Regions from separate parts of the Streptomyces sp. 351MFTsu5.1 genome, predicted to be linked through region 4. Evidence: riboswitches for the same ligand, from Rfam matches in the RefSeq annotation. Region 4 holds a riboswitch; each other region holds the start of a gene.
The links. Region 4 has a riboswitch for cobalamin ahead of H295_RS0108380 (ABC transporter substrate-binding protein). Riboswitches for the same ligand answer to the same signal wherever they lie in the genome.
Positions count from the first base shown of each region.

Region 1 (4,530 bases), on a different contig from region 4:
CGCGAGCCCCCGCTGCCGCAGCCACTCCAGCGCGCGGACGGTTCCCCGGGTGCCGGGGACGACGACGAGGTCGGCGTCGGCCAGCTCCTCCGCCCGGTCCACGAACCGCACCACGACACCCGGTTCGGCGGCCAGGGCGTCCACGTCGGTGAAGTTGGACATCAGCGGGATCGCGCAGACGGCGACCCGCAGCACGTCCTCACCCACCGGAGGGCTCACCGAGGACTCCCGGACGGTGCCCCGCAGGGACACCCGCAGCCCGTCCTCCTCGTCGATGCCGAGCCCGTGCCGGAAGGGCAGCACGCCGTACGTGTGCCGCCCGGTGAGCCCGTGAAGCATCTCCAGTCCCGGCTCCAGCAGCGAGACATCCCCCCGGAACTTGTTGACGAGGAACCCGGCGACCAGCGCCTGGTCCTCGGGGGAGAGCAGCGCGACGGTCCCGAAGAAGGAGGCGAAGACCCCGCCGCGGTCGATGTCACCGACGACGAGAACCGGAATGCGGGCATTACGGGCGATGCCCATGTTCACGATGTCGGTCCGCCGCAGATTGATCTCGGCGGGACTGCCGGCTCCCTCACAGATCACCGCGTCATACGTGCCCCGCAACTCGGCGAGGCAGTCGAGCACGGTCCCGAGCAGCTTCTGCTGCCGCCCGCCGTGATAGCCACGCGCGCTCAGCTCGCCCACGGGCTTGCCGAGCAGCACGACCTGACTGCTCTGCTCCCCACCGGGCTTGAGCAGCACGGGATTCATCAGCGCGGTCGGCTCGACCCGGCAGGCCTGCGCCTGCATGGCCTGCGCCCGCCCGATCTCGGCACCCTCCCTCGTCACGAACGAGTTGAGGGACATGTTCTGCGCCTTGAACGGCGCGACCTTCACCCCCTGCCGCACCAGCCACCGGCAGATCCCGGCGGTCACGACGCTCTTTCCCGCGTCGGAGGTGGTGCCGGCGACAAGAAGCCCCCCGCTCATGCCGTACGTCCCTTCCGGATCAGCCGTGCGGCGACCGCACCGGCGCCGAGCGCGAGCAGCCCGACCCGCCGCGACAGCCGCACGGCACGCTCGATGTCGTACGAGGCCACAGCGCGCCCGTCCCCGTTGAGCACGGGCCGGTGCTCGATGCGCCCCCCGTAGGAGAGCGTCCCGCCGAGCCGCACCCCGAGCGCCCCCGCGAAAGAGGCCTCCACGGGCCCGGCGTTGGGGCTCGGATGCTTTCCGGCGTCCTGACGCCACGCCCGCCGGGCACCCCGCGGATCCGCCCCGGCGACCGTCGCCAGTACGGCGGTCAGCCGTGCCCCCGGCCACCCGGCGAGGTCGTCGAGCCGCGCGGAACCCCACCCGAAGCGCCGGTAGCGGACCGACTTGTGACCCACCATGGCGTCCAGCGTGTTGACGGCCCGGAACCCGAGCAGCCCCGGCACCCCACCCACGGCACCCCACACGAGCGCGCCCACGACGGCGTCGGAGGTGTTCTCGGCGACGGACTCCACGACGGCCCGGGCGATCCCGTCGGCGTCGAGGGCCTGCGGGTCCCGCCCGCACAGATGCGGCAGCCGCTCCCGGGCCGCCTCGACGTCCCCGGCCTCCAGAGCCCGGCCGATGAGCCGCGCCTCGCGGGCCAGTGAAGTCCCGCCCACCACGGCCCAGGTGGCAGCGCCGGTGAGCAGGACGGAGGCGGTTCGGGAGGAACGTACGGCATGCTGCGCCACGGCCCCGAGCCCCACCGCGCCGCCCACGCACACGGCGGTGTGCAGCGCGCCCCAGCCCCGGTGGTCCCGCCACAGCACCCGCTCCACAGCACCCGCGGCCCGCCCGAACACGGCGACCGGGTGCCCGCGACGCGGGTCACCGAGCAGGAGGTCACCGATCAGACCGGCGGCGGCGCCGTACGCGAAAACGCGATCGGCACGCACCGGGTCAGCCGATCGCAGGGTCGTTCAGGTGCCTGGTACCGCTGGTGGATCGGCAGGCGAGCATCGCGTCATGTCCTCACTCAGGGTGTCCACGCCCTGGTTCGACGAGTCCGGCGGCGAGAGTTCCTGGCTCCCGGGGGTGTCTACCCCGGTGACAGTGGCGGGACCGCGCCGGATTCGCACCGGCTTCCTCTCCTGCTGCCGTAAATGGCTCCGGCAGTCCACCACGGGCCTTCGAGACCCGTCAACTTGCTGTTGACCTGCGACGGGGGAGTGTGCAGAACCCCACACCACGGGTCACACGGGGACGGCCGGGCGGGCGCAGAACTCGGGGTTCCGTGCCCACCCGGCCGTCGGGTGACGAGGTGTCGTCAGGCCACGATCAGATAGATCCCGTACGCCACCGCCGCCGCGCAGGCCGCGAAGCAGGCGTAGGCGCCGGTGACCGCGAGAGCGGCCGAGCCGCCCTGGGCGGTGGCCCGCTCCTGGCGGGAGAGGCCCATGATGCCGAGGGTGAACAGGGCCACGAGGCCCACGGTGACGACGAGGCTGACGCCGAAGACGGAGCCGAGGGCTTCCCAGTCGATCTTCATGGTGAGGCTTCCTTAGGACTGGTGCGGGCTCAGACGGCGGCCGGCGGGGCGGCCGTTTCCGTGGCGGTGGCTTCCGCGGCGGTGGGCGGGGCCGGGATCGTGGCGGTGAGGCCCTCGGTCACGGTGCCCGCGGGCGGCGGGGTCACGGCGGCGATCGCCTGCGTCACCACACCGGCCGGCTCGTCGGTCGCGTTGACGTTGGACGCGTCCACCACCTCGCGGCGCGAGATCTTCCAGATCGCCGCGCTGGAGGCGACGAGGAAGAGCGCCACGACCGCGGTGCCCCAGTCACCGAGACCGGTGACGGACTCGGCGAGCGCGCCGACCAGGGCCGCCGCCGGGAGGGTGAGCCCCCAGGCCACGAACATCCGGGTGGCCGTGGACCACCGCACGACCCCGCCCTTGCGGCCGAGGCCCGCGCCCATCACCGAACCGGAGACGACGTGCGTGGTGGACAGGGAGAAGCCGAGGTGGGAGGAGGCCAGGATGGCGGTGGCCGCGCTGGTCTGGGCGGCGAAGCCCTGCTGCGGCTCGAGCTCGGTCAGGCCCTTGCCCATGGTGCGGATGATCCGCCAGCCGCCGATGTACGTGCCGAGCGCGATGGCCAGGCCCGCGGAGAGGATGACCCAGGTGGGCGGGTCCGAGTCGGGGGCGACGGCGCCGCCGGCGACCAGGGCGAGGGTGATGATGCCCATCGTCTTCTGCGCGTCGTTGGTGCCGTGGGCCAGCGAGACCAGGCCGGCCGAGGCGATCTGACCGCCGCGGTAGCCCTTCGCGGCGGCCTTGCCGTCGGCCTTCTTGCCCAGCGAGTAGGAGAACCGCGTGGCCAGCATGGCGGCGACGCCCGCGACGATCGGGGCGGCGACCGCGGGGATCAGAACCTTGGTGACGAGCGCGTCACCGTGCACCGCGCCGAAGCCCGCCGAGGCGATGGTGGCGCCGATCAGGCCGCCCATGAGGGCGTGCGAGGAACTGGAGGGCAGGCCCACCAGCCAGGTCAGCAGGTTCCAGAGGATCGCGCCGACCAGGGCGGCGAAGATGACCTCGGGACGGATGCCGGTCTCGTCGACGAGACCCTTGGAGATCGTGTTCGCGACCTCCACGGAGAGGAAGGCGCCCACAAGGTTCAGCACGGCGGACATGGCCACCGCGACCTTGGGCTTGAGCGCACCGGTCGAGATGGTGGTGGCCATCGCGTTGGCGGTGTCGTGAAAACCGTTCGTGAAATCGAACGCGAGTGCGGTCACAACCACAATCGCGAGGATCAGCGAGAAGTTTTCCATTTACCCAGGCAATCGTTCGAGGTCATTGGCATGTTGAAGGTAAGTAACCTGAGTGAACGGAAGATGAACTGAGGCAGGCCGCACGGTGACCGTAATCTCAGGCGATTGCCGGGCCCGGCCCCGCGGCCCCCGCGCGACCCATCCGTCCCGGAGCCAGGGGCTGGCAGGATCACGGCATGGCTGAGGAACAGCACGAACCGCGCAACGTACAGGGCAGCGGACAGCAGGAGGCGGAGGCCTGGGCCGAGCTGGTCGACACGGCCCGCCGGACGGTCTCCGACGGACTGGTCGTCGGCACCTCCGGCAACGTCTCGGTCCGGGTCGGGAACACGGTTCTCGTCACCCCGTCCGGCGTCCCCTACGACCGCCTCACACCGGCCGACCTGACGGGCGTCGACCTCCAGGGCCACCAGGTCCTCGGCACCCTGGTCCCCACCAGCGAACTCCCCATGCACCTCGCGGTCTACCGCAGCACCGACGCCCGCGCGATCGTCCACACCCACGCCGTGCACGCCACGGCCGTCTCCACCCTCGTCCCCGAGCTCCCGGCGATCCACTACATGACCGGCGCGCTCGGCGGCCCCGTCCGGGTCGCCCCCTACGCCACCTACGGCACCGACGAGCTGGCCGAGAACATGCTCCGAGCCCTCAGCGGCCGCACCGCCTGCCTCCTCCAGAACCACGGCACGATTGCATACGGCGCGAGCCTGTCCCAGGCGTACGACCGCACGGCCCAACTGG
Region 1 covers NZ_KB911800.1:73,087-77,616, reverse strand. Annotated here, with positions in the region: gene H295_RS0138880 (cobyric acid synthase) at 1-972, opposite strand, end outside; gene H295_RS0138875 (cobalamin biosynthesis protein) at 969-1,913, opposite strand; cobalamin riboswitch at 2,011-2,154, opposite strand; gene H295_RS0138870 (hypothetical protein) at 2,285-2,506, opposite strand; gene H295_RS0138865 (inorganic phosphate transporter) at 2,536-3,789, opposite strand; gene H295_RS0138860 (class II aldolase/adducin family protein) at 3,966-4,530, shown strand, end outside.
Region 1: it holds a riboswitch for cobalamin, as region 4 does, so the genes downstream of both, H295_RS0138875 (cobalamin biosynthesis protein) here and H295_RS0108380 (ABC transporter substrate-binding protein) in region 4, are expected to answer to the same signal.

Region 2 (4,530 bases), on a different contig from region 4:
GAAGCAGAACCCGGCCTTCTCGCGGATCGAGGGGATGTTCTCGACGGCGTCGAAGGCGGCCGCCCGGTCCTCGGGGTCGGGGAGGTAGGTGTCGAGCAGCGTCAGGTAGAACTGGACGTGCACGGCCTCCTCGAAGAGCTGACGGCTCAAGTAGAGCCGCGCCTCGGGGGAGTTGATGTGCTTGTACAGCGTCAGCACCAGGTTGTTCGCCACGATCGAGTCGCCCGTCGCGAAGAACGCCACCAGCCGGCCGATGAGGTGCTGCTCGGCGGGGCTGAGCTTCGCCAGGTCGGCGACGTCCGAGTGGAGGTCGACCTCCTCGACGGTCCAGGTGTTCTTGATGGCGTCCCGGTAGCGCTCGTAGAAGTCCGGGTAGCGCATGGGCCGGAGGGTCAGCTCGAAGCCCGGGTCGAGAAGGTTCTTGGCTTCGGTGGTCATTACTGGCATGCCTCGCAGGACTCGGGGTTTTCCAGGGAGCAGGCGACGGCGTCTTCCGGGGCCGCCTGCTGGACGGGGACGGTGGCCTGGGCCGCGCGGGCGATACGGGTCGCCGGGCGCGAGCGCAGGTAGTACGTCGTCTTCAGCCCGGACTTCCAGGCGTACGCGTACATCGAGGAGAGCTTGCCGATGGTCGGCGTCTCCAGGAACAGGTTCAGGGACTGCGACTGGTCGAGGAACGGGGTCCGCGCCGCCGCCATGTCGATCAGGGAGCGCTGCGGGATCTCCCACGCCGTGCGGTACAGCGCCCGTACGTCCGCCGGGACCCACGCGAAGTCCTGCACCGAGCCGTTCGCCTCGCGCAGCGCCTCACGGGTGCGGGCGTCCCAGACGCCCAGCGCCTTGAGGTCGTTCACCAGGTACGAGTTGACCTGGAGGAACTCCCCGGACAGCGTCTCGCGCTTGAACAGGTTGGAGACCTGCGGCTCGATGCACTCGTACACCCCGGCGATCGAGGCGATGGTCGCGGTGGGCGCGATGGCCAGCAGCAGGCTGTTGCGCAGACCCGTCGTGGCCATGCGCTCGCGCAGCGCCGCCCAGCGCTCGGGCCAGGCGAGGTCCGTGGCGTAGTGGTCCGGGTGCAGTACACCTTGAGCGGTACGGGTCTTCTCCCAGGCCGGCAGCGGGCCGCTGCGCTCGGCGAGGTCGGTGGAGGCCTCGTAGGCGGCGAGCATGATGCGCTCGGCGATCCGGGTGGAGAGGGCCTGCGCCTCCGGGGAGCCGAAGGGCAGCCGCAGCTTGAAGAAGACGTCCTGGAGGCCCATCGCCCCGAGGCCGACCGGACGCCACTTGGCGTTGGAACGCCCCGCCTGCTCGGTCGGGTAGAAGTTGATGTCGACCACCCGGTCGAGGAAGGTGACGGCGGTGCGGACGGTCTCGTCCAGCCGCTCCCAGTCGACGTCGCCGGTCCTCGTGTCGACGAACGCGCCGAGGTTCACCGACCCCAGGTTGCAGACCGCCGTCTCCCCGTCGTCCGTGACCTCCAGGATCTCCGTGCAGAGGTTGGAGGAGTGGACCGTGTGCCCCGGCAGGGCCGTCTGGTTGGCCGTGCGGTTGGCGGCGTCCTTGAAGGTCATCCAGCCGTTGCCGGTCTGGGCGAGGGTGCGCATCATGCGGCCGTAGAGGTCACGGGCCGGGATGGTGCGCTTCGCGAGCCCCCTGCCCTCGGCCGCGCGGTACGCGGCGTCGAACTCCTCGCCCCACAGGTCGACCAGCTCGGGCACGTCGGCGGGGGAGAAGAGGGACCACTCGGCGTCCGCGTTCACCCGGCGCATGAACTCGTCCGGGATCCAGTGCGCGAGGTTCAGGTTGTGCGTACGGCGGGCGTCCTCGCCGGTGTTGTCCCTGAGCTCCAGGAACTCCTCGATGTCGGAGTGCCAGGTCTCCAGGTAGACCGCGGCCGCGCCCTTGCGCCGGCCGCCCTGGTTCACGGCGGCGACACTCGCGTCCAGCGTCTTCAGGAACGGGACGATGCCGTTGGAGTGCCCGTTGGTGCCACGGATCAGTGAACCGCGGCTGCGGACGCGGGAGTACGCGATGCCGATGCCGCCGGCGTGCTTCGAGAGCCGGGCCACCTGGTGGTAGCGGTCGTAGATGGAGTCGAGCTCGTCCTTCGGGGAGTCGAGGAGGTAGCAGGACGACATCTGGGGGTGCCGGGTGCCGGAGTTGAAGAGGGTGGGGGAGGAGGGGAGGTAGTCGAGGCGGCTCATGAGCCCGTAGAGCGCGGCGACTTCGTCCAGGGCCCGGGTCGTGTCGTCCTCGGCGAGCCCCGACGCGACCCGGAGCATGAAGTGCTGGGGGGTCTCGATGACCTTGCGGGTGATCGGGTGCCGCAGCAGGTAGCGGCTGTGGAGGGTGCGGAGCCCGAAGTAGCCGAAGCGGTCGTCGGCCTCGGTGTCGACGAGCGCGTCGAGCCGCTCGGCGTGCACCCGTACGAACTCGGCGGTCCGGTCGGCGATCAGGCCCTCGCGGTGGCCGACCGCGACCGAGCCGGTGAACGACGTGACGCCCTGCGAGGCGGCCTCCGCGGCGACGGAGATCGTCAGCAGCCTGGCGGCGAGCCTGCTGTACGCAGGGTCCTCGGAGATGAGCCCGGCGGCGGCCTCGGTGGCCAGCTCGCGCAGCTCCGACTCGTCGGCCCGCGCGGACCGGCCGCGGAGCGCGGCGGCGGCGACGCGGCCGGGGTCGGCGTCGGGCAGGTCGGCGGTCAGCTCGGCCAGGGTCCGCAGCAACGCGGCTCCGGGGCCGTCGTTCTCCTGCCCGGTCCGCTGCTCGGTCCGCTCGATCGCCGCTGAGGCCGGATCGGCTGGCGCGATGGTCACGTGGGGCTCTCCCTCGCTGGCACGGGGCCTTGCGGAGGGCAGGGGGCAGCACACGAGCGCACACGGCGTCGCGTCCACCGGCCCATTCCACGAGGCCCGGACGTCATGACACCCGGGCCACGGTGGCCGGGCGTACTGTCGGCAGGTCCTCGGACTGACGCTCATGTGCGCTTATGCGCGCATGAGTACACCGTTGCGGGACAGTTCCGGATTCACACCGGATTCCCCTGCGACGACAGCGAGCATGAGCATACATCTTGTGCCAGGTGGTGGAAGCAGGCCCATATGTTGTGTCGCGGTGACTTCAGAGCGTCAACTTGTAGGTGAGGAGCGTGAAGTCGTTGCCGGGGATCGGCTTCCAGTCGCGTTCCGGGACGCGGGTGAAGCCCAGACGTTCGTAGATGCGGTGGGCCGAGCGCATGGTGGGCTGGGTGCACAGGACGAGGTCGGTGCCGGTTGCCGCCGCGCGGTCTACGCAGGCCTGGACGAGGGCCTGGCCGACGCCCCGGCCCCGGGCCTCGTGGGCCACGGCGAGCATGCGGATCTCGGCCTCTGCGGGGCTGGCGAGTTCGGCCAGGGGGCCGCCGTGGGGAACGTAGGTGACTCCGCCGAGGAGCCGGCCGTTCTCGGCGGCTACCAGGACCTCCGCGGCCTCCGCTCGCTTGGCCACGTTCCTGAGTTCCTGGAAGTACCAGTCGTCCTCGTCGCCGAAGGCGAGCAGGCCGTCCCGGAGGTAGGCCTGGGCGGTGATCTCGCCGAGGGGTTCGTAGTCGGTGGGTTCTGCGGGGCGGATCAGTATGTCCATGCGGGTGAGTGTGCACGACGTGCACGGCAACGGGCCGCCGGACGACCTCTCCGACGGCCCGTGAACGGTGTGCCTAGTGGCTCGACCCCGCTGTCGCGGGCGGAAGCTCCACCTCCACCCCCGGGTCGCCCGCGTCCGCCGTGTAGTCCTCCGGGCTGGTCTCGTCCACACCGTCGGGGGCCTTCGCCGCCTTCAGGACGAACGTCAGGACCACCGTCACCGCCACGTTCAGGACGAACGCCGTCAGGCCGATGTAGCCGATCTCGCCGATGCCCGGGATCTCCTTCGCCGAGCCGCCGAAGTGCTTCTGGGTCGGGGAGGCGACACCGTACGCCGCGAACGTGCCGTAGACCATGCCGACCGCCCAGCCCGCGAGCAGCGCCCAGCGGTGGAACCAGCGGGTGAACAGGCCGCCGACCAGGGCCGGGAAGGTCTGCAGGATCCAGATGCCGCCCAGGAGCTGGAAGTTGATGGCGACCGTCTTGTCCATGGTCAGGACGAAGACCAGCGCGCCCACCTTCACCAGCAGGGACACCAGCTTGGAGACCTTCGTCTCCTGGGCCGCGGTCGCGTCCGGCCTGATGAAGTCCTTGTAGATGTTGCGGGTGAAGAGATTCGCGGCCGCGATCGACATGATGGCCGCCGGGACGAGCGCGCCGATGCCGATCGCCGCGAAGGCCACGCCCGCGAACCAGTCCGGGAACATGTCCTCGAACAGCTGCGGGATCGCCAGTTGCGGGTTGGTGACCTTGACCCCGGCCGCGATCGCCATGAAGCCGAGCAGGGCCAGCAGGCCGAGCATCAGCGAGTACAGCGGCAGGATCGTGGTGTTGCGGCGGATCACCTCACGGCTGCGGGAGGACAGCGTCGCGGTGATGGAGTGCGGGTACATGAAGAGCGCCAGCG
Region 2 covers NZ_KB911781.1:186,670-191,199, reverse strand. Annotated here, with positions in the region: gene H295_RS0117715 (ribonucleotide-diphosphate reductase subunit beta) at 1-438, opposite strand, end outside; gene H295_RS0117710 (ribonucleoside-diphosphate reductase subunit alpha) at 438-2,819, opposite strand; cobalamin riboswitch at 2,942-3,088, opposite strand; gene H295_RS0117705 (GNAT family N-acetyltransferase) at 3,124-3,624, opposite strand; gene mctP (monocarboxylate uptake permease MctP) at 3,698-4,530, opposite strand, start outside.
Region 2: it holds a riboswitch for cobalamin, as region 4 does, so the genes downstream of both, H295_RS0117710 (ribonucleoside-diphosphate reductase subunit alpha) here and H295_RS0108380 (ABC transporter substrate-binding protein) in region 4, are expected to answer to the same signal.

Region 3 (4,530 bases), on a different contig from region 4:
AGCTGCTGGCGCGGATCGGCGCACGGGCCGCTGATCGCGGGACTGAACTCTGGGCGGCTGCGTAAGGTCGGTGCCGTACGCCGGCACACGTCAGCGACGTACACGTACGCCAGTGAGGGAAAGGACCCCGCCGTGACCGGTCAGCCCATTCCGGTGATCATCGACTGCGACACGGGTGTCGACGACGCCCTGGCCCTGTTGTTCGCCGTACGGCATCCCGGCATCGACCTGCGCGCGGTCACCTGTGTCGCCGGGAACACCGACGTCGACGGCGTCGTCCGCAACACCCTGACCGTGCTGGAGCAGGCCGGGGCCGGGGACATCCCGGTCGCCCGGGGTGCCGAGCGGCCGCTGATCGAGCCGGTGCGCACCGCGCAGCACGTGCACGGCCTCGACGGGATGGGCGACCTGGGGCTGCCCGCGCCGACCCGGGTGGCGGTGGACGTGGACGCGGTGACCCTGCTCCGGCGGGAGATCCTCGCCTCGCCCCGGCCGGTCACCCTCATCCCCACCGCGCCGCTCACCAACATCGCGCTGCTGCTGCGCACCCACCCCGAGGTGGTGCGCAACATCGAGCGGATCGTGTTCATGGGCGGGGCCGTGGCGACCGGGAACGCCACGCCGGTCGCGGAGTTCAACGTCTGGCACGACCCCGAGGCGGCCGCCGTCCTGCTCACCGCGGGCGTGCCGATCACGATGTACGGCCTCGACGTCTTCGAGCGGGTCGTCGTCCCCGCCGCCGACGTACAGCGGCTGCGGGCGAGCACGGAGCCCAGTCTGCGCATGGCCGGTGAACTCCTCGCCCACCGCGACCCGGCCAGTACCGGCGACCCCACCCCCACCGGCGGGCTCGGCGACGCGGGCGCGGTCTGCGCGGTCGTCGACCCCGACGGACTGACCACCGAACTCCTGCCGGTGGAGGTGAGCCTGGCCCCGGGCCCGACCCGCGGCCAGACCGTCGTCGACCGCCGTCGCCGCCCCGGAGAGTCCGAGATCCACGACGGCGAGCGCGAAGTGACCCTGGTGGACGTCGGGTTGGGCGTGGACGTGGAGCGGTACGTGAAGCTGTGGCTGACGGCGGTGGAGGGCGCCTAGGGCCTGTTGCGGTCCCTCAGGAGCTGCTGACGCCCCACCGCTGCTCCACCTTCGCGAGCCGCCAGTAGGCGATCGCCCCCCCCCACACCACCACGAACAGACCGACGATGACGTACCCGACGTTGTCGAGGTCGATGTCGGCGATCCAGGTGGTGAGGGCGTCGGTGAGGTCGAACTTGTCGTGCAGGACGCCGACCAGCTCGATCGTGCCGATGAAGAAGGCGACCGCGATGGACAGTCCGGTGATGGCGAGGTTGTAGAACACCTTGCGCACCGGGTTGGAGAAGGCCCACTGGTAGGCGAAGTTCATGAAAGTGCCGTCGAGGGTGTCGAACAGGCTCATGCCGGCGGCGAAGAGCAGGGGCAGGCAGAGGATCGCGTACCAGGGGAGTCCGGCGGCCGCGCCCGAACCGGCCATCACCATCAGCGTGACCTCGGTGGCCGTGTCGAAGCCGAGCCCGAACAGGAAGCCCAGCGGGTACATCTGCCCCGGCCGGGTGATGGACTTGGTGAGCCGCCCGAGGATCCGGTTCATGAAGCCCCGCGAGTCCAGGTGCTGTTCCAGCTGCTTCTCGTCGTACGACCCCGCCCGCATCGCCCGGAAGACCTTCAGGATGCCCACCAGGGCGACCAGGTTGAGGGCGGCGATGAGGTAGAGGAAGGTGCCGGAGATCGTCGTACCGAGGAAGCCGAGCACCTGGTGGGTGCTGGAGCCCTCGTTCATGACCTTGCCGGCCAGCTGGGTGCCGCCCGCGATGAGCGCGGCGAGCAGGACGACGACGCTGGAGTGCCCGAGGGCGAACCAGAACCCCACGGACACCGGCCGCTTGCCGTCGGCCATCAGCTTGCGGGTGGTGTTGTCGATCGCGGCGATGTGGTCGGCGTCGAAGGCGTGCCGCATGCCCAGGGTGTAGGCGGTGATGCCGAGTCCGACGCCGAAGGCCTTGGTGCCGACCTCGTAGTGGGCGGGGACGACGAGCAGGAAGAGGATGCCGAACGCGACGACGTGCAGGGCGGTGATCACCGCGAGCAGTCCGGCGGTCTTGAGGGTGTCCTCGCGCCGCCAGCGGAAGCCGGGGGCGGCACCGGTACCGGTTCCGGTACTGGCACCGGTGGCGGGGGGCGTGGCCTTGGACAGGGCAGGCTCGGTCATACGGTCAGCTCCAACACCTCGTGGATCAGTTCCTGACGTGCCGTGGCCGGTCTCCTGGCTTACGGGTCGTGCGTGTCCGCGCCTGCCTTCCCAGTCGTACGACCAGTGGCTTCGACGGCACGGACACTTCCCGATCACAGTGGCGAGGGCCGCGCCGGTCTGGACCTTTGAGGGGTCGTCACCGGCTTCCCGAGCACCACGGCCCGCCCACCGTAGGGGGTGCCGGCCTCCCCTGCATAGCTGCGCACCTGCGCAGGTATGGAAGATCACACAGGGGCGCCTGCGAGGATGAGCCCATGCACCTCGTCCCGGCCGACCGAGCCGACCGCCGCACCATCGACGGACACCGGGTGTGCGACGCCATCGCCGCGATCGGCGACCCGGACGACGTCCGCACCTGGTCCGACCGTTTCGCCCTTCTCGCCGACCCCAACCGCCTCTCCCTCCTCCTCGCCCTGCACCGCACCGGCCCGCTCGCGGTCTCCGACCTCGCGATCGCCACGGGCATGAACGACCCGGCCGTCTCGCAGGCGCTACGGCTGCTGCGCGCGGCCGGGGTCGTGGCGGGGGAGAAGGAGGGGCGGGTGGTGCGGTACCGGGTGGTGGACGAGGCGGTACGGGGGTTGTTGAAGCAGGTGTCCTAGCGGGGCGGCCGGTCGTCGCGGGGGCGGGGGCGGGGGCGGAGGCCGGAGATACGGGTGTCTGTGCTTCGGGTGTCTGCGACGCCGGTGTCCGCGGTCTGGGCGACGGCCACGCGTCGCGGGTGAGCGAGCCGGCCGGCAGCCCGCTTCACCCCTCCGGTCCCCACCGTTCCGGGCCCACGCCGCGCCAGTCGATCCAGCTCGACTGCGCGACCTCCGCCGCGTCGATCTCCAGGCCCGCTCGGCGGAGGAATTCGGCCACGTCGGCCAGGTTGTGGGCGAGGCCCAGGATCTCGCCGTCCACGCGTACGCGGCGGCCGCCGGTGGGGGACGGCGGGTGGACGATCACTCGGATCGGGCCGGACATGTCTTCAGGATCGTCCGCGGTGTACGGTCCCGCACTTCGGTCCGTCATCGGTCGAGCCGTCCCCTCGCCTGGTCGCGCAGCTCCCACCACTCGGCGGGGCGTGGGCGCCGCCGCTCCCAGTGGGGATGGAAGAACAGCTCGGTCGACAGCCGGTACAGGCGTCGGCGCAGCTCGGTGCGGCCGGGGTGCTCGGCGAGGCGCTGGTACGTGGCGCTCCACTCCCGCTGCGTCCGGGCGAGGTCGTCGGGGAACGATCGCATGCCCGGATTCAATCATGTGTTCGATTTTATGGGCCAGGGCCGTCGTCTCCAGGTACGTGCGCACCGTCCGGCCCCGGACACGCCGAAGGGGCCGCCCGCACCGGTGAACCGGTGGGACGACCCCTTCGGAGGACGGGTCAGGCGCGCGTGGCCTTGCGGCGGCGCGTCGCCAGGACGATGCCCGCGCCACCCGCGAGCAGCACCGCCGCGCCGCCCGCGATCAGCGGCGTGTTGCTGCTGGCGCCGGTCTCGGCGAGGTTGTCACCGCCGCCACCGTTCGGGGTGGGGGCGCCCGGGGTCGACGTGGACTCCGAGGCCGACGGGGTCGGAGTGTCCGTGCCCGGGGTCTCGGACGCCGGAGGCGTGCTCTCGGAGGCCGGCGGGGTGGACTCCGAGGCCGGCGGGGTGGACTCCGAGGCCGGCGGAGTGGTCTCCGAGGCCGGCGGGGTCGCCGGAGGCGTGGTCTCGGTGGTCGTGCAGTCCTTCGTGCCGCCGTTCCAGGCAGCGATCAGCTTGTCCTTGATGACCGGGTGGTCCGGGCCCTTGGGGAGGTCGCCGTGCGGGAAGCCGTCCTTGGCGTCGAGCTTGCCGTCGAACTTGGTGTTGCCGCGGTAGAGGTCGACCTGGCCGAAGCAGCCCGCGTCGGGGATCGCGACGTCGAGGGTGTCGACGGCGCCGGCCTTGACGGTCACGCTGTCGAAGTCGTGGAAGACCTGCTCGCCGGAGGTGGCGAACGTCGGGCCGTGCGCGAGGTAGGACGCGAGGGAGGCGGTGCACGTGGTGGCGTCGCCCGCGGCGCGGACCTTGACGTGGACCTTGCCGTCGTCGCCCGGCTTGAGGTTCTGGTCGTCGACCTTGACCGAGGCGAAGAAGTTCTTGCCGTCGAGGGAGAACTCGCAGCGGTCCGTCTCGGTCTTCGAGCCGGCGCCCGTGCCCGGCTTGTAGTGTCCGCCGTCTCCCCAGCCCTTGCCGCCGGGGCAGTCGGAGGCCGAGGCGACGGAGGCGAGGGCGGCG
Region 3 covers NZ_KB911776.1:441,229-445,758, forward strand. Annotated here, with positions in the region: gene thrS (threonine--tRNA ligase) at 1-65, shown strand, start outside; gene H295_RS0105445 (nucleoside hydrolase) at 133-1,095, shown strand; gene H295_RS0105450 (HoxN/HupN/NixA family nickel/cobalt transporter) at 1,112-2,248, opposite strand; cobalamin riboswitch at 2,275-2,464, opposite strand; gene H295_RS0105455 (ArsR/SmtB family transcription factor) at 2,545-2,892, shown strand; gene H295_RS0105460 (hypothetical protein) at 3,038-3,256, opposite strand; gene H295_RS0105465 (hypothetical protein) at 3,301-3,516, opposite strand; gene H295_RS0105470 (LAETG motif-containing sortase-dependent surface protein) at 3,654-4,530, opposite strand, start outside.
Region 3: it holds a riboswitch for cobalamin, as region 4 does, so the genes downstream of both, H295_RS0105450 (HoxN/HupN/NixA family nickel/cobalt transporter) here and H295_RS0108380 (ABC transporter substrate-binding protein) in region 4, are expected to answer to the same signal.

Region 4 (4,530 bases):
TCGGCCGGGTCAGCCTCAAGGCGCTCATCTACTTCGAGGTCCTGACGACCGTCGCCATGGTGATCGGGCTGGTCGTGGTGAACGTCGTCCAGCCCGGCAGCGGGCTGCACGTCGACCCCTCGACCCTGTCGACCAAGGGGCTGCCGCCGGAGGCGACCGCGAGCCACGAGAGCGTTTCCGCGTTCCTGCTCGCCATGATCCCGGACACCCTGCTCAGCGCGCTGACCGGCCACGAGATCCTGCCCGTGCTGTTGGTCTCGGTGCTGTTCGGCTTCGGCCTGAACGCCGCGGGCGAGGCGGGCGCGGGGATCATCCAGGGCATCGAGAAGCTCTCCAGGGTCCTGTTCACGCTGATCCGCTGGATCATGCGGCTGGCCCCCATCGGCGCCTTCGGCTCCATGGCCTTCACCATCGGCAACTACGGCCTGGACACCCTGCGCCACCTCTTCCTGCTGGTCGGCTCCTTCTGGCTCACCGCCCTGTTCTTCGTCCTGGTCGTGCTCGGCACCGTCATGCGCCTCAACGGCCTGCGCCTGCTGCCCTTCCTCCGCTACATCAAGGAAGAGCTGCTGATCGTGCTGGGCACCTCGTCCTCCGAGCCGGTGCTGCCCCGCATGATGGCCAAGCTCCAGCACGCCGGTGCCTCGAAGCCGGTGGTCGGGATCACGCTGCCCGCCGGGTACTCCTTCAACCTCGACGGCACCGCCATCTACCTGACCATGGGCTCGGTCTTCCTCGCCCAGGCCCTCGGCATCGACCTCAGCCTCACCCAGCAGCTGTCCATGCTCGCCGTCATGCTGCTGACCTCCAAGGGCGCGGCCGGGGTGACCGGTTCCGGCTTCATCGCCCTCGCGGCCACTCTCAGCGCCGTACCGCATGTGCCCGTCGCCGCGCTGGCCCTGATCTTCGGCATCGACCGGTTCATGTCCGAGGCCCGCGCCCTGACCAGCGTCGTCGGCAACGGCGTCGCCACCCTCGCGGTCGCCAAGTGGGAGGGACAACTCGACGAGGAACGCGCCAGGGCCGTGCTGCGCGGCGAGATCCCGTACACCTCCACGCCGTCCGGAGCACAGCCCGAACCGGCGTCCGACCCGCAGGCCGGGGCGCCCGAGGACACGGACCCGAAGGCCGCGGCCGGTGGGGCCGGGGACACCGACCCGAAGGTGGCGGCAGGGGCGGGCCGTGAGCCGGTGCCAGCCGCCGGCTGACCCACCCCGCACCGCCGGTCCGGAGCACGCGCTCCGGACCGGCTCTTTCGCGGGTGACGGCTGTCGCGCCTCGGAGTACGGCACACGCGGACGCCCCACGATCGTGCCGTACCCCGTCACGGACCGCAGCGTCCGAGCATGCGACGGGCTTGGTAGCCTCGTCGGGCCAGTCGAGCCACATCCGAGGCCAGGGAATCCGGTGCGAATCCGGAACTGACGCGCAGCGGTGAGGGGGACGGGCGGGGCACGACGCCACTGGGAGACCGGGAAGGCGTCCCGTCCGGACGAACCCGAGTCCGAAGACCTGCTGGCACCTCCGCGCCCCGGCGCGGGGGACGTCCGTAGGCCAGGCTCCGCGTAAGAGCCCCGACTCCTAAGGCATGCCCGTGCTCCGCACCCCCGTCCTGCTCCGTACCCCGGCGCTCCTGCTCGTGTCAGCCCTGCTGCTCACCGCGTGCGGTGCGTCCGACGCGAACGACCCGAAGTCGCAGGAGGCCGCCGCCGGTTACCCGGTGACCCTCGACAACTGCCGTCGCGAGATCACCCTGACGTCGGCCCCGAAGCGGGCCGTCTCCCTCAACCAGGGCTCCACCGAGATCCTGCTGTCCCTCGGCCTCGCCAACCGGACGGCGGGTACGGCGACTTGGACCGACCCGGTGATGAAGGGCCTGGAGAAGGCCAACGCCTCCGTGCCGCGCCTCGCCGACAACAACCCCTCCTTCGAGAAGGTCCTGGACGCCCGGCCCGACTTCGTCACGGCCTCGTTCGTCTCCACCCTCGGCAGGGGCGGGGTCGCCACCCGCGAGCAGTTCGAGAAGCTCGGGGTGCCGACGTACGTCTCGCCCTCCGACTGCTCCGCGGGCAAGGACAACGCCGGCGGCGGCGACGGGTCGCGCAGCGAACCGCTCACCCTCGACGTCGTCTACGGCGAAATACGCGACCTCGCCCGCGCGTTCGGTGTCGAGGAGCGCGGCGAGAGGCTCGTCGCCTCGCTGAAGAAGCGGGTGAGCACGGCCACCGCCGGGATCGACGCCTCGGACGTCTCCCTGATGTACTGGTTCGCCAACTCCCAGTCGCCCTACCTCGCCGGCTGCTGCGGCGCGCCGGGTGCCATCACCCGTGCGGTCGGTTCGCGGAACGCCTTCGCCGACACCCACGACGAGTGGCCCCAGATCAACTGGGAGACGGTCGCGGACCGCGACCCCGACGTCATCGTGATCGGCGACCTGACCCGCAAGCAGCAGACCGCGGAGACCGCCGAGGCGAAGATCCGGTTCCTGGAGACCAACCCCGCCACCCGCAACCTGACCGCCGTGCGCAAGAAGCGCTACGTCCTGCTGTCCGGCCAGGCCATGAACCCGTCCGTCCGCACGGTCGAGGGCATCGAGAAGGTGGCGGCGGGACTGCGGGACTTCGGACTCGCCAAGTGACCCTCCGTACACCGCTGTTGGCCGGCGGGGGCCTGGTCGCGCTGCTCGCGTCGATCGCCGTCGCCGTGACGATCGGACCGGCGGACATCTCGACAGGGGACGTGTGGGCCGCCGTCGCGGCCCATCTCGGCGTCGGCGACGGCACGTCGGCGCCGCTGCGGGACGGCATCGTCTGGGATCTGCGCATGCCGCGCACGCTGCTTGCCGCCGTGTGCGGGGCCGGGTTCGCGGTCTGTGGGGCGGTGATGCAGTCGCTGCTGCGCAATCCGCTCGCCGACCCCTTCGTCCTCGGTGTCTCCTCCGGGGCGTCCACGGGAGCGGTCGCCGTGGTCGTGCTGGGAGTGGGCGGGGGAGTGGTGTCCCTGTCGGCGGGCGCCTTCCTCGGCGCGCTGCTCTCCTTCGCCCTGGTCCTCCTGCTCAGCCACACCCTCGGCGGCAGCACCGACCGGGTGGTGCTGTCCGGGGTGGCCGCGATGCAGCTGTTCTCCGCGCTGACCTCGTTCGTCGTCCTGACCTCCGCCGACGCGGAGACCACCCGGGGCGTGCTGTTCTGGCTGCTGGGCTCGCTCGCCGGCGCCGACTGGGGCCAGGTGCTGCTCTGTTCGGGCGTCCTGGCGGGGGTCCTCGTCGTGTGCCTCGGGTACGCCCGTACGCTCGACGCGTTCGCCTTCGGTGACGAGGCCGCCGCCGGACTCGGGGTCCGGGTCGCCCGTACCCGCATGGTCCTGCTCTGCGCGACCGCGCTGCTCACCGCCGCCCTGGTCAGCTGTGCGGGGGCGATCGGCTTCGTCGGCCTGGTCCTCCCGCACGCCACCCGTGCCCTCACCGGCGCGGGCCACGCCCGCCTCCTGCCCGTCACCGCGCTGACGGGCGCCGTGTTCCTGGTCTGGGTGGACACGCTGGCCCGTACCGTCCTCGACCCCCAGGAGGTCCCGGTGGGCGTGGTGACGTCCCTCATCGGCGTGCCCGCGTTCGTGGCCGTGCTCTACCGCGGAAGGAGAAGGGTGTGACCGGCCTGCACGCGGACCGTGTCGTACGGCGCCTCGCCGACCGGCTCGTGGTCGACGGCGTCACCCTCGCTCTGCGTCCCGGGGAGACGGTCGGACTGCTGGGCCCCAACGGGTCCGGGAAATCAACGTTGTTGAGGCTGCTGGCCGGGGTCCTCGCGCCCACCGCCGGAGTCGTGGCCCTCGACGGACGCCCGCTGCCGGAGGTCGGCCGACGCGCCACCGCCCGCCGGATCGCCACCGTCGAGCAGCATGCCGACACCGGGACCGAACTGACCGTCCAGGACGTCGTGGCCCTGGGCCGCATCCCGCACCGGCGTGCCTGGACCCCGCCGACGGCGGCCGACGCCGCGGCCGTCACCGAGGCGCTGGCCCGCACCGGCCTGACCGACCGGGCCGCCCAGTCCTGGCACACCCTGTCCGGTGGCGAACGCCAACGCGCCCAGATCGCCCGCGCGCTCGCCCAGCAACCCCGCGAGCTGCTCCTCGACGAACCCACCAACCACCTCGACATCCAGCACCAGTTGGATCTGCTGACCCTTGTGGTGAGCCTTCCGGTCACCACCGTGATCGCCCTGCACGACCTCAACCTCGCCGCGATGTACTGCGACCGCCTCCTCGTCCTGCGAGAGGGCCGTGCGGTGGCCGAGGGCACACCGGCCGAGGTCCTGACACCCGCCCTCATCGAACAGGTCTACGGCGTCCGGGCCGAGGTCACCCATGACCCCGGCCACCCCTCGATCCGCTTCCTGCGTCCAGCGGCCCCGGACCGACTCCTGCCGACCACAGGAAGGGGGTGACGGACGACGTCCCGACCGCGAACTGAGCCAGTGCAGACTCTCAAGGAGGGGCAAATTCAAGGGGGGTAGACCTCGGCTCCGCGCC
Region 4 covers NZ_KB911777.1:394,546-399,075, reverse strand. Annotated here, with positions in the region: gene dctA (C4-dicarboxylate transporter DctA) at 1-1,208, shown strand, start outside; cobalamin riboswitch at 1,359-1,535, shown strand; gene H295_RS0108380 (ABC transporter substrate-binding protein) at 1,589-2,638, shown strand; gene H295_RS0108375 (FecCD family ABC transporter permease) at 2,635-3,648, shown strand; gene H295_RS0108370 (ABC transporter ATP-binding protein) at 3,645-4,445, shown strand.